Regions from separate parts of the Paenibacillus sp. Mc5Re-14 genome, predicted to be linked through region 1. Evidence: predicted binding sites of a transcription regulator. Region 1 holds the regulator's gene; the other holds the start of a gene.
The links. Region 1 encodes Rex, which represses fermentation and respiration genes when NADH is low (regulators of the CRP and FNR family bind a similar motif). Its sites were predicted from a motif close to TTGTGAAATATTTCACAA; they were not measured.
Positions count from the first base shown of each region.

Region 2: a site for Rex is predicted at 2,286-2,303, ahead of BN1546_RS15350 (cytochrome ubiquinol oxidase subunit I). Genes of this name have one in related genera too.

Region 1 covers NZ_CVPD01000001.1:4,983,644-4,989,628, forward strand. The annotation lists gene BN1546_RS22710 (tetratricopeptide repeat protein) at 1-169, shown strand, start outside; gene dinG (ATP-dependent DNA helicase DinG) at 327-3,209, shown strand; gene BN1546_RS22720 (redox-sensing transcriptional repressor Rex) at 3,237-3,890, shown strand; gene BN1546_RS22725 (amidohydrolase) at 3,877-5,178, shown strand; gene BN1546_RS22730 (cell wall elongation regulator TseB-like domain-containing protein) at 5,216-5,740, shown strand.
Region 2 covers NZ_CVPD01000001.1:3,400,652-3,406,636, reverse strand. The annotation lists gene cydB (cytochrome d ubiquinol oxidase subunit II) at 1-825, opposite strand, end outside; gene BN1546_RS15350 (cytochrome ubiquinol oxidase subunit I) at 812-2,218, opposite strand; gene BN1546_RS15345 (response regulator transcription factor) at 2,620-4,269, opposite strand; gene BN1546_RS15340 (cache domain-containing sensor histidine kinase) at 4,262-5,985, opposite strand, start outside.

The DNA.
Region 1 (5,985 bases):
GCTAGGCTGTTTGATGGCAAAGCAGGCAGACGTAAAAGAGGCGCAAAAATATTTTGCTCTCGCGCATCAGTTCGATCCAACGCTGCCCGAGCCACTGCACAATATGCAAGCCTGTTTGTCCGGTGCCGAAAAGCTTCGATACGACAGTTCCTTGTTGACTTGGATGTAGTTATCAGACACCGAGTAAGACGATGCATGCTCACCTCCTTAGGCGGTGTGTGCATCGTCTTTTTTGGCTGTCTTAATTTCCAAACAGACAATCTTCTGCTATGCTATTATACAGAGTTATTATTTTTGTATGTGTCATAAGAAAGGATTAAGCTCGAATGAAATTTGCGGTATTGGATTTTGAAACGACAGGCACCCAGTCCGCGGATGACATCATTCAAGTCGGACTTGCAATTATAGATCATGATAACAGCATTTCCCGTGTTTACGGCTCTTATGTAAACCCTGGCAGATCTATTCCACCTTTTATCACCGGATTGACCGGAATTACAGATGATGACGTCAAGGATGCACCTGCACTCGAAGAAATGATGATGGAGCTCGTGCCTATGCTGGACGATGTCGTGCTGGTCGGTCATAACGTGGCGTTTGATTTCAATTTTTTACAAAGCGCTTTGGACCGGTGTGGATACTTACCCTTTAGCGGTAGAATTTTGGATACGATGGATTTTCTGAAAATTATGTTTCCATCGTTATCTTCTTATCAGTTGGGTTTTGTTTCCTCAGAGTTTGGGCTGGCGCATGACCGCCCTCATCAAGCAGACAGCGACGCGTTGGCTACGGCTGAGGTGTTTTTAAAGTGTCTGGGTGAGCTTCAGGCATTACCTCTGATAACGATACAGCGGCTCAGCGATTTGTTCGCAGAGGAAGACAGTGACCTGGGTTGGTTTCTTGACGGCATACGAGAAGAGAAAGAGCTAGACCCTATTCAGGATTTGGAGAAACATCAGTTTTTTCGTCAGCTTGCGCTTAAAGTTGAAGATTGGACCGAACTGGCTACTCCACGTAGAGAAGATGATCCGAATCCACTCTCAGGCGTTTCCTTTGAGGAGTATATGGATGATGTGCGGGACAATTTGCGTTCATCCTTGAGCCAATATGAGGAGCGCGAGGCGCAAACACAAATGATTGAGGGTGTAAATCAAGCCCTGAGTCAAGATAAGCATTTGTTGATCGAGGCGGGTACAGGAACAGGGAAGTCCCTAGGCTATTTGCTTCCGTCACTGTATCACAGTGTAAAATATGGGCAGAGGGTCACAGTAAGCACGCATACCATTAATCTGCAGGAGCAATTGCGAGAGCGTGATATTCCGATGCTGACAAAAGTGATTCCGTTCCCGTTCCGGGCTGCCATTTTTAAGGGTCGGGGGCATTATTTGTGTCTGCGTAAGTTTGAACATAAAATAAACAGAAGAGACTTCGCGACACCAAAGGAAGACTTGATTACAGCGGCTCAAATGATTGTCTGGCTGACTCTGACAGAAACCGGTGATGATGAGGAACTGAACCTGAGCAACCGTGGAGGGGATTTTTGGGAAACAGTAGCTAGTGATTCCGAGTCCTGTCTCGGCCGTTCTTGCCCATGGTTCCGCAAGTGCTACTATCATCGTGCACGTCATGAAGCAGGAACAGCGGATGTGGTTATAACGAATCACTCCAAGCTGTTCACCGACGTCAAAGCAAGTCACCAGCTATTGCCCAGCTATGAACATCTGGTCATTGATGAAGCACATCATCTAGAGGAAGTAGCCGGTAAGCACCTGGGCATGCATATGAAATATTTCACACTCGTGCATACGCTGACTCGATTGTTCAAGGACAGTAAGAACGGACAATTGCCTTCATTACGTCAGCAGTTGGCAAAGTCGGGGCATGAGAAGTCGACGGAATGGGCCTCGATCATTGATCAGCTGTACCCACTCGTGTTAGAGGTTAAGGAAACTTGGGACCTGCTAAGCGATAAGTTGTTTGGTATGTTGCCAGAACGAACTGATGCCACACCGGGTGAAACGGGGCAATTTTCTTCGCGTCTCAAACCGTCGGCCAAGCCTGCAAAGTGGGATCAAGCGGCGGCGTTGGAAAATCAGCTTTATGTAACGTTGAGTGAAATTTTGCGCAAGGGCGACAAGCTGATGCTGGATGTCAAGGAAGAACACGACGATTATGCGGCGGATAGTCTCATTACAGATATCACGGGTCTGCTTAAGGATTTGGCGGGGATTAGGGAAAATTTGCGCTTCTTTATACGACTCGATGATGAAACAACCGTATATTGGCTCGAAGCGAGTGGGCAATTCCGTAGTAAATCATTGCAATTTTATGCAGTGCCCGTCGATGTGAGCCGCCAGTTGAAAGAAATGTTTTTTGACAAAAAAAGAAGTATTATTCTGACATCTGCTACTTTATCGGTAGATAAGTCGTTTCAGTACATGACCGATCAACTCGGCTTGCAGGAGGCCGCGGATCAAGGACGATTAATGACGTCACAGCTCCCATCACCTTTTAATTACAGGGATCAGGTGTTGCTGGTCATTCCGCGAGACTTTCCGAGTGTGAAGGGCAGTGTAGGGGATGCACATTTTGTAGAGATGCTCGTTAGCTCTCTAGGAGCGACTGCCCAGGCGACGCGGGGGAGAATGCTTGTTCTGTTTACTTCCTATCGGATGCTCCGGCAAGTGTATGAGCCACTTAAAGAGGCGTTAGCATCCAGCGATATTACCGTGTTAGGACAAGGTGTAGACAGTGGGAGTCGGAGCAAGCTAACCCGTCGTTTTCAGGAAGCCAAGGCTTCTGTATTGCTGGGAACCAGCAGCTTCTGGGAAGGCGTCGATATTCCAGGGAAGGCTTTGACTTGTCTGGCCATCGTTCGCTTGCCGTTTCAACCGCCCAATCACCCGTTACTGGAGGCAAAAAGCGAGCTGCTCCAGCAGCAGAAGAAGAATCCATTTATGAAGCTGTCTGTACCACAAGCAGTTATTCGCTTCAAACAGGGATTTGGGCGATTGGTACGTACAGCGAGCGACCACGGAGTCGTTATCGTTTACGATACGCGTGTGATCGAATCCTATTATGGAAAGCACTTTTTGTACTCGTTACCGGGACCAAAAATGGAGCATATGCCATCGGAGCAAATGGTGCCCCGCATCGCCGAATGGCTCCAATCCGCCCCGGAGACAGAGGCACAACGGACGGACACCTAAAGTCCGTTACAATTAGGGGGAGCAAGTATGAAATCAGATAAAATTTCAGAGGCTGTCGTACGGAGATTACCCGTATATTTACGTTATCTGAATGCACTGCACAAACGGGAGGTGGCTACGGTCTCTTCTCAAGAGCTGGGACAGAGGTTAGATTTGAATCCGGCCCAAATTCGTAAAGATCTTGCCTATTTTGGCGATTTTGGTCGGAAGGGTATCGGTTACGATGTTTCTTATCTAATTGAGAAAATACGCCATATCCTGAAAATCGACCAGCAAATTAATGTAGTATTGGTCGGAGCGGGTAATCTGGGTCAAGCCCTATCAAACTATAACGCTTATTTAAAAGACAATATGAAGATTGTGGCGGTATTTGATGCGTTCCCGGATAAGGTTGGGACCAGAATCAATACCTTAGTCGTTCAGCCGATGGATGAATTGGAAACGACTGTAAAAGAAAAAAATATTCGAATCGGGATTATTACTGTACCTGATTTTGAGGCACAACACGTAGCTGATAGGCTCATTGAGAGTGGAATTGGAGCGATTTTAAACTTTGCACCTATCATTCTCAAGGCACCGGCTAACATTCGGATACATGCCACAGACTTTACAACTGACTTGCTTAGCCTCGCTTATTATCTGGAGGACGGAAAGGAAGAAGCACAATATGACAGTGAATAAATGGATGATTAAAAACGGTTCTTTTGCCGTGAATGGAACTGAAGCTGGGGTAATCCATGGTTTTATGATTGTGGAGGATAGCCGTATTACTTACATTGGCGAGACTCTGCCTGCGGGTGAGGAAGAGACAGAAGCAATCGACGGTAACGGGTTATTGTTTTTGCCTGGTCTGATTAATACTCATGGTCATGCGGCGATGTCTCTGCTGCGAGGGTATGGAGATGACTTGGCACTTCAAGTGTGGCTTCAGGAAAAAATGTGGCCTATGGAAGCCAAGTTTACATCTACGGATGTGTATTGGGGAACATCCTTGTCAGTGCTGGAAATGCTGAAAGGTGGAACCACAACTTTCCTGGATATGTACGATCATATGGATGAGGTGGCACGTGTAGCTGAAGAGTCGGGCATCCGTGCAAGTTTGATGCGTGGAGCCATTGGACTCTGTTCAGAAGAAGAACAGCGGATCAAGCTGGCTGAGGCCGTGACTTTTGCGCGTAACTGGCATGGAAAAGCAGATGGACGTATCACAACGATGATGTCTCCGCATGCCCCATACACATGCCCGCCAGCGTTTATTGAGAAATTTGTTCAAGCAGCACATGATCTCGATTTACCATTGCATACGCACATGTCCGAGACGATCGCCGAAGTTGAGCAAAACGTACGCGACTACGGTTTGCGTCCAGTTGCACACTTAGATAAGCTTGGCTTTTTCTCCCGCCCTTCACTTGTTGCCCACGGCGTACACTTGAACGACGAAGAGATAGCTTTATTAGCGGAACGAGGTGTGGCGGTTTCACATAATCCAGGCAGCAACTTGAAGCTGGCAAGTGGTGTAGCTAGAGTGCCTGAATTGTTGCGTGCAGGAGTTACTGTTTCTCTTGGAACAGACGGTCCTGCTAGCAATAATAACCTGGATATGTTCGAGGAAATGCGTCTGGCGGCACTCATTCACAAGGGAGTATCTGGCGACCCAACAGCAGTTCCTGCAAATGAAGCACTGCGTCTGGCAACAGAGTATGGTGCAAAGTCGATTGGTTTAAAAGAAGTAGGAGCGCTGGCAGCAGGCAACAAGGCTGACTTTATCGCGCTAGATCTGAATCAGGCCCATTTCTTGCCGCGTACAGATCTTATTTCCCATGCCGTATACTCTGCAAGTGCCAAAGACGTGGCTCATGTGTGGGTAGACGGTCGTCAGGTTGTGAAAAACGGCGAATGCCTGACGATGGACGAGGAACGTATCAAACATGAGGCACAAGCCGCCTTTGAAGGGCTGCTGTCGCGCTAATTCAGGTGTCACATCCCCTTAGAGAGGAAGCACAGGTTTGAAAAATAAGAAGAAATGGATAGCGGTCGCCATTTTGGCCGTAATACTGATCCTGGTCAGCATTTTCTGGTATTATTCCTACGTTACTCAAGACCAGGTGGCTGAGAAAAATGCCGCTATCATTAAGGCCAAGCAATCAGGTGGTCTGGTTAGCACGACTCAGACTTGGAAGTCTGTGTGGGATCAGATTTATTGGGTGGTTCAAGGGAAAAACGCACAGAATGAAAATATAATGGTGTGGGTTCCTTTTCAAAAAATGGAAGGACAACCTAACGTACCTGTCGCAGATCCAAGCGGTGTTCATACCGAGCTGATGAAAAACGGAGTCGACGAGCAAAAAATGACAGCGATAATTCAGCAGCAACTTCCAAATGCAAAAATTGTAAGGCTCCAACCGAGTGTGTTCAATGGCGAATATGTATGGCAACTGTTTTACGATGATGAAAGCCATCACAACTATACCTTTTACCGTTTCTCAGATGGAGCATCGACGGGGATAAAGTATACTTTGCCTAATTACTAGCGTGTTATGGGAGTAGTGATGATGGTGAAAGCAATGTATTGTTAAAAGAATAACTGATTGAAGTTGAAAAGACGTAAATGCGATTTAAATCGTATTTACGTCTTTTTTTGCTACTACGAAAATCACAACTCCTCCACACATTGCCTTCGATATTAGATTCACGTTATGATATACTATATTTTATAAGTGATAGACAAAAATGATAGAAAAATGAGTTGCTGATCTTTATAAGATCATGCAATTTG
Region 2 (5,985 bases), 1.6 Mb from region 1:
TGGGAACAAGCCAACGAATAACGAAACGAAGCTTAGCAAAATGATGACACCTGTCATCCCGAAAGCCCATCCTTCGCGGCGCTGCCTCAGGAAATACCATGTCAGCACATAGGCGAGAATTCCCACCGCAACCGCAACATACATAAAGGGACCACGACGTGCAAATAAATCCGTTGCAAAATAAGTCCATACCACCATACCAGCAAGTAGAATTCCCAATACCGGAAGAAATTTGGACGCGATCACACGAGCACGATCTCTGACTTCACCAATCGTCCGCAGAGAAATGAACGTCAGCCCGTGCATGAGGCACATTCCGACCACTGTCAGTCCAATCCATACGGTGTATCCATTGAACACATCCAAAAATCCGGCTTTCAAATCCATGTTTTGCTGAATAGGTACACCTTTCACCAAAGCCGCAAAGGCCATACCAAACAGCATCGGCGGCAGGAAGCTGCCAATCAGAATGCAAGTATCCCACGTTCCTGTCCACCCTTTTCCTTCGGCCTTGCCACGGAACTCAAAGGAGACTCCTCGCAAGATCAAACCTAGCAAAATAAACACAAATACCAGATAATATCCGCTGAACATCGTTGCATAAAAATGCGGAAAGGCGGCAAACATCGCACCTGCTGCTGTAATCAGCCACACTTCGTTGGCATCCCAGAATGGACCAATCGTATTGATCATCAAACGTTTTTGTTGGTCATTACGCGGCACTAATCCTGTTGCCATCCCCACGCCAAAATCAAAGCCCTCTAGAAAAAAGAAGCCTGTAAACAACACTGCGATCAATAAGAACCATAAATCATTTAACGACAATGCTGTCACCTCCTTGAGCAAATGGATCATGAATGACTGTATGCTGATGCGGCTCAATATCTGGGCCTTTACGAGCGGTGCGAGCAAACAGGAATGCCAGTACACCCGTTAAAATGAGATACAGCGTCGTAAATGCAATCAGGGAGAACAGCACTTCTCCTGCTACAACGGTAGGTGAAACAGAATCTTTCGTTTGAAGCAAGCCAAACACAGTCCACGGCTGACGTCCCATTTCTGTCATGATCCAGCCTGCTGTATTCCCAATGAACGGGAGCGATATCCCCCACAGCATAAGGCGGAAGAACCAACGATGTGAGCCCTCCAATTTTTGTCGAAAACTCAGGTAAGCTCCGTACAGAGCAAGTGCAATCATGGCACATCCTGCCGCAATCATAATGCGGAAGCTCCAGAAGGTCGTACGGACAGGCGGAATATAATCACCTGGACCGTAGGTCTTTTCATACTGTGCTTGAAGTTCCTTCATACCAGGCACAGAGCCAGAAAACTTGCTATACGACAGAAAGCTCAGTGCAAACGGAACCTTAATCTCAAAGGTATTTTCCTGCTTATCAGGATCAATATTTGCAATAACCGTCCAAGGCGCCGGATCGCCGCTGTCTCCCCACAGAGCTTCACTGGCTGCCATCTTCATGGGCTGTGTTTTGATCAAATATTGAGCCTGTCCATGACCAAACAAAGGAATAGCAATGGCACAGATTAATGCAACAATAATGCTCAATTTAAAAGAAGGTTTAAAAAAGTCCATATTCTTTTTATGCATTAGCTTCCAAGCACTAATACCTGCTACGAGAAAAGCGCCGGTTGCAATGGCAGCAAAAATGGTGTGAGGATACTCCCACAAAAGCTGCTCGTTCGTTAACAAGGCAGCAAAATCCTGCATTTCTGCCCGGCCATTTACAACCCCATATCCTACGGGACGTTGCATGAATGAATTGGCAGCCAAAATCCACAAAGCCGAGAGCATCGTACCGATCGCTACTAGCCACATGCAAATTAAATGGACAGTTTTGGATAATCTTTCCCAGCCGAACACCCATAGACCGATAAAGGTCGATTCCAGGAAAAATGCGAGCAATGCTTCAATGGCTAGCGGCGTACCAAATACATCACCGACAAAACGGGAAAAGTCCGACCAATTCATTCCGAACTGGAACTCCTGCAAAATCCCGGTGACTACCCCTAGCGCAAAGTTAATCAGCAGAAATGTCCCCCAGAATTGAGCCATTTTTTTGTACAAATCCTTTTTCTTGATAACATACATAGTCTCCATAATTGCCACCAACAATGACAATCCAATGGAGATCGGCACATAAACAAAATGAAGAATCGTAGTGGTTGCAAACTGCAACCGTGCCAAATCCAATACGTCCATGATGCTGCTCCTCCCCTGTACTTCCCTTAACAATGATTTAATGTTTGTGATCTGAAGTCTTTTGTATTTGTGATTGTATTCACACTCTTACATATGAAACCGTCACTTTTTTAGGAAATGACCCACTCAGCTAACTTGCCATGGTTGCCATAACCGGGCTTCAGATTATCCCCATTATATAGAATAAATTTAAATGAAATAGAATCAAAAATGTGAACATCGTGTCAAAGTTGTGTCATAACGATGGCGTTTTTATGAAAATGCCTTAAAATCCATAATGAATGTGACATTTTCTATTGATCCGTCCTTTTTCAACATATAAAAAAAGCCTCTCTTCATTCGAAGGACATACCTCCGACATCTGCAAGAGAGACTTCATAACGTTAAACTTAGAAAATCGATCAACAGCCATCTGTTCCTCCGTTTTTTTGGGTCTGATTACGATAGGAGGAAGGCGACATACCAACATATTTTTTAAATTTACTATGAAAATAATCTGCATTCGCATATCCCACGCGACCCGCCACTTGGTGCACCTTAATCCCCTGTGCAAGCAATTCCCTTGCTCGCTCAATCCTTACCTTATCCAGGTAGGCATTAAAGGCCTCGCCTGTATGACTTTTGAACAGTTTGCCCAAATACCCACTATTGTAATTGAACATATCCGCCAGTAACTCCAGTCGCAAATTTTCATCATAATGACCATGTATAAAGTCAATCATTTGCTTCATGATGATCTCCTTGCCACTCGTATCAGTCTGGCCAATCCACTGCAACACATGCTCGAGCGAGTGATCCACCAGCTCGCCCAATGTTGAATAAGCATATACATTGGTAATCAGGTTAGAGTGCTCCTCCAGCACGGTCCGGCTGTGTTCTTGTCCAGCTGCATACTTGTTCAGTGCCAGTGTGAATGTCTGAGCGAATGCCGCCTTGATTGCAGATTCTGTACGATAAATCTGTGGAAATTGGATTTCCATGTCCTTAATGACACGGGTCGCCGCTTTACCATTAGCCATATCCAGCGCATAGTACAGCTTTTCTGCATAACGCATGGGGTCATCCGAGGCTCTGTCAGACGCTTCATCCATTTCAGCATGGACTGTCTCCCATTCACGTAGGTCTCCGGGAAGCATGACTCTTTCTGCCCGGAACAAAAACGTACGCTCCAATAATCGTAACGCTTGTTCAAAAGATCTGGGGATATCGCTAAGAATGTCTACCGGAGCGCCAGCAGCCCCATAGATTTCATTTACCCAAGGCTTTAGTTCCTGTCGCCATGCAGCCAGCAACTGAACAGCATCTTGCTCCGTTTTTAACATGGCAGGAAGCAATAGGCCCGTATATATTCCAGCCTCAAACACAATGCCTCTATCCTGATCACGACACAATTCCGCTAGCCGCTGCTTTGCTGCCAACTGCCGGGCTTGCCGATCCCAGTCAGGTATACGCAAATCCAGCAAAATCACCTGATAGCTACTCCAGTCCAATGCTGGTAACGCTGGCTGTTGTCCATGCTTTCCAGCGCCGCTTTGGTGATCAGCTTGCTTGGATGCACGATGGCTGGGTTCTACATTATCCCGAGGGTGCTCTGAATGAACCGGAAACAACAGTGCTTCAATCCAATCGCGCTCATGCGAAGATGGACTCCCCCACTTTCCATCTCCCTTTTCATTCTCAATGCTTTGTCGTACTCGTTTCAGCTCTAACGTCATTTCTTCCTCATCAACCGGCTTCAACAGATAACCATCCACCCCGAATCCCATGGCTTGCCTAGCATAATTAAAGTCTGCATATCCGCTTAAAATGAGAAAGTGAAACGGCTCCCCATTCATTTGGCGTATGCTTTGTATAACCTCCAATCCACTCATCCCAGGCATACGAATATCTACAATGACCAGTTCCGGTCGATGCTCTCCGAACTTTTCCAGAGCCTCGCGTCCGTTCTCTGCCGTATCGACGATGCGAAAGCCACAATCCCCCCAGTCAATAATGGAAGACAGTCCTTCACGAATCGCAGGCTCATCATCTACAATCATCGCTTTATACATTCGACGCTTCCTCCCTTGGTATGGAAAAGTATACGGTTGTTCCTACCTGTAATGCGCTTTCAATATGCAGACCATAACGTTCACCATACATCAATGTCAGACGTTGATGAACATTACGCAGACCAATACTGCTCCCTTCCGGCTCCTCCGTACCCGTGATCCGAGCCAACAGACGGGTCAGTTGTTCTTCCTTCATGCCAATTCCATCATCAGCCACTTTAATGTGCAGTTCTCTTTGTTCTATTGTGATATCTACCTTCACGGTAACTGGATCTTCCTTATTTTCTAGGCCATGAATAACTGCATTTTCCACTAGCGGTTGTATGATTAAGGGAGGAATCGACATCTCCTTCGCGCTTTCTTCCAAATTCACTTCATAGACCAAACGATTCCCAAACCTGAACTGCTGAATTTGCAAATAGGATCGAACCATATCCAGCTCCTGTAATACGGTTGTTTTACCACTGCCAATCTCCAGATTCCTGCGCATCAGCCTGCCAAGCAAACGGACCGTCGTTGCAATCTCTGCTTCCCCATTCAAATGTGCTTTCATTCGAATGGATTCTAACGCGTTAAACAGAAAATGCGGATTAATTTGGCTTGCCATCATTTTTAGCTTGATATCCTTTTGTGCCAATTCAAGCTTATTGTTATGCTCACTCGTCTCATAGACCTGTGCCATAAGCTGGCGGATACTACTTACCATGTAGTTGAAACGGCGCGATAAATCACCGATCTCGTCCCTTCCCTCCACACTGGATACTACATGAAAATCACCCGCCGCTACCTGGCCCAGCTCATAGCTCAACCGCTGGAGCCGTTTGGTAATAAGCCAGGAAATGATGGTAATCAGAATCAGCGCCATGATGAGTACCGCTAGTACACATAATGCGCCAATCAGGCTGACCCGGTTCGCCCCCTGCACGATATGTTCCGTGGAAAACACCGAAATAATTGTCAATCCGCTCACACTTGAGGTTGGCAGCAGCTCATCCACAATAATGTTCGAGGACGTTCCGTTGATTTTTGCTTCATATATCCCCTTACCTGCACGCTGGACATCAAAGCCTAAATGTAAATCGGTCAACGTCTGACCTACCGACTGTGGATGGGTAGCTGCGACCACAATCCCGTTACGATCCGCAATCAATGTTTCAAAGGGCTCCTTGCTTAGCATATGATTCAACTCGGTCTGACTCAGTGCAATCATCAGAACTCCCTTGGAATTGTATTCGGGAAAAGGAATTTGCCGTACCAGGCTGAGGCGATTAACCGGGGTATCCTCCTTATCCTGAATGTAAAACCAGTTAATCGCCGTCCCCTTCAAAGCCTCCTGGAACCATGGCTGCCGCTCAATGTTAGAGTCCACAGGAATAAACTCCAGATTGTTGACCAACGTCGGATTGTACGAATAGAACCGGATAGTAGCAACCTCTCTATATTGCTGGGTGTACTCATTAAAATCCTTGTATTGATGGTACGCATTCATGAGCTCCACCATGCCGGGATAACGACGGTTCGCCATCTCCTTTAGCCTTTTATCGAACATCAGCCCATTTGAAATATCTGTTGGCACACGTAGTAAATTTGCTGTCTGGCTCTTAATCTTTTCCACATTATTTACCGTCTGGGCAATCGCACTGTCCAGTGCCTGCTCTCGTAAATAAAAAGTAACCCAGCCGCCCACCACCAGCACTGGGATCATGACAATCAGTA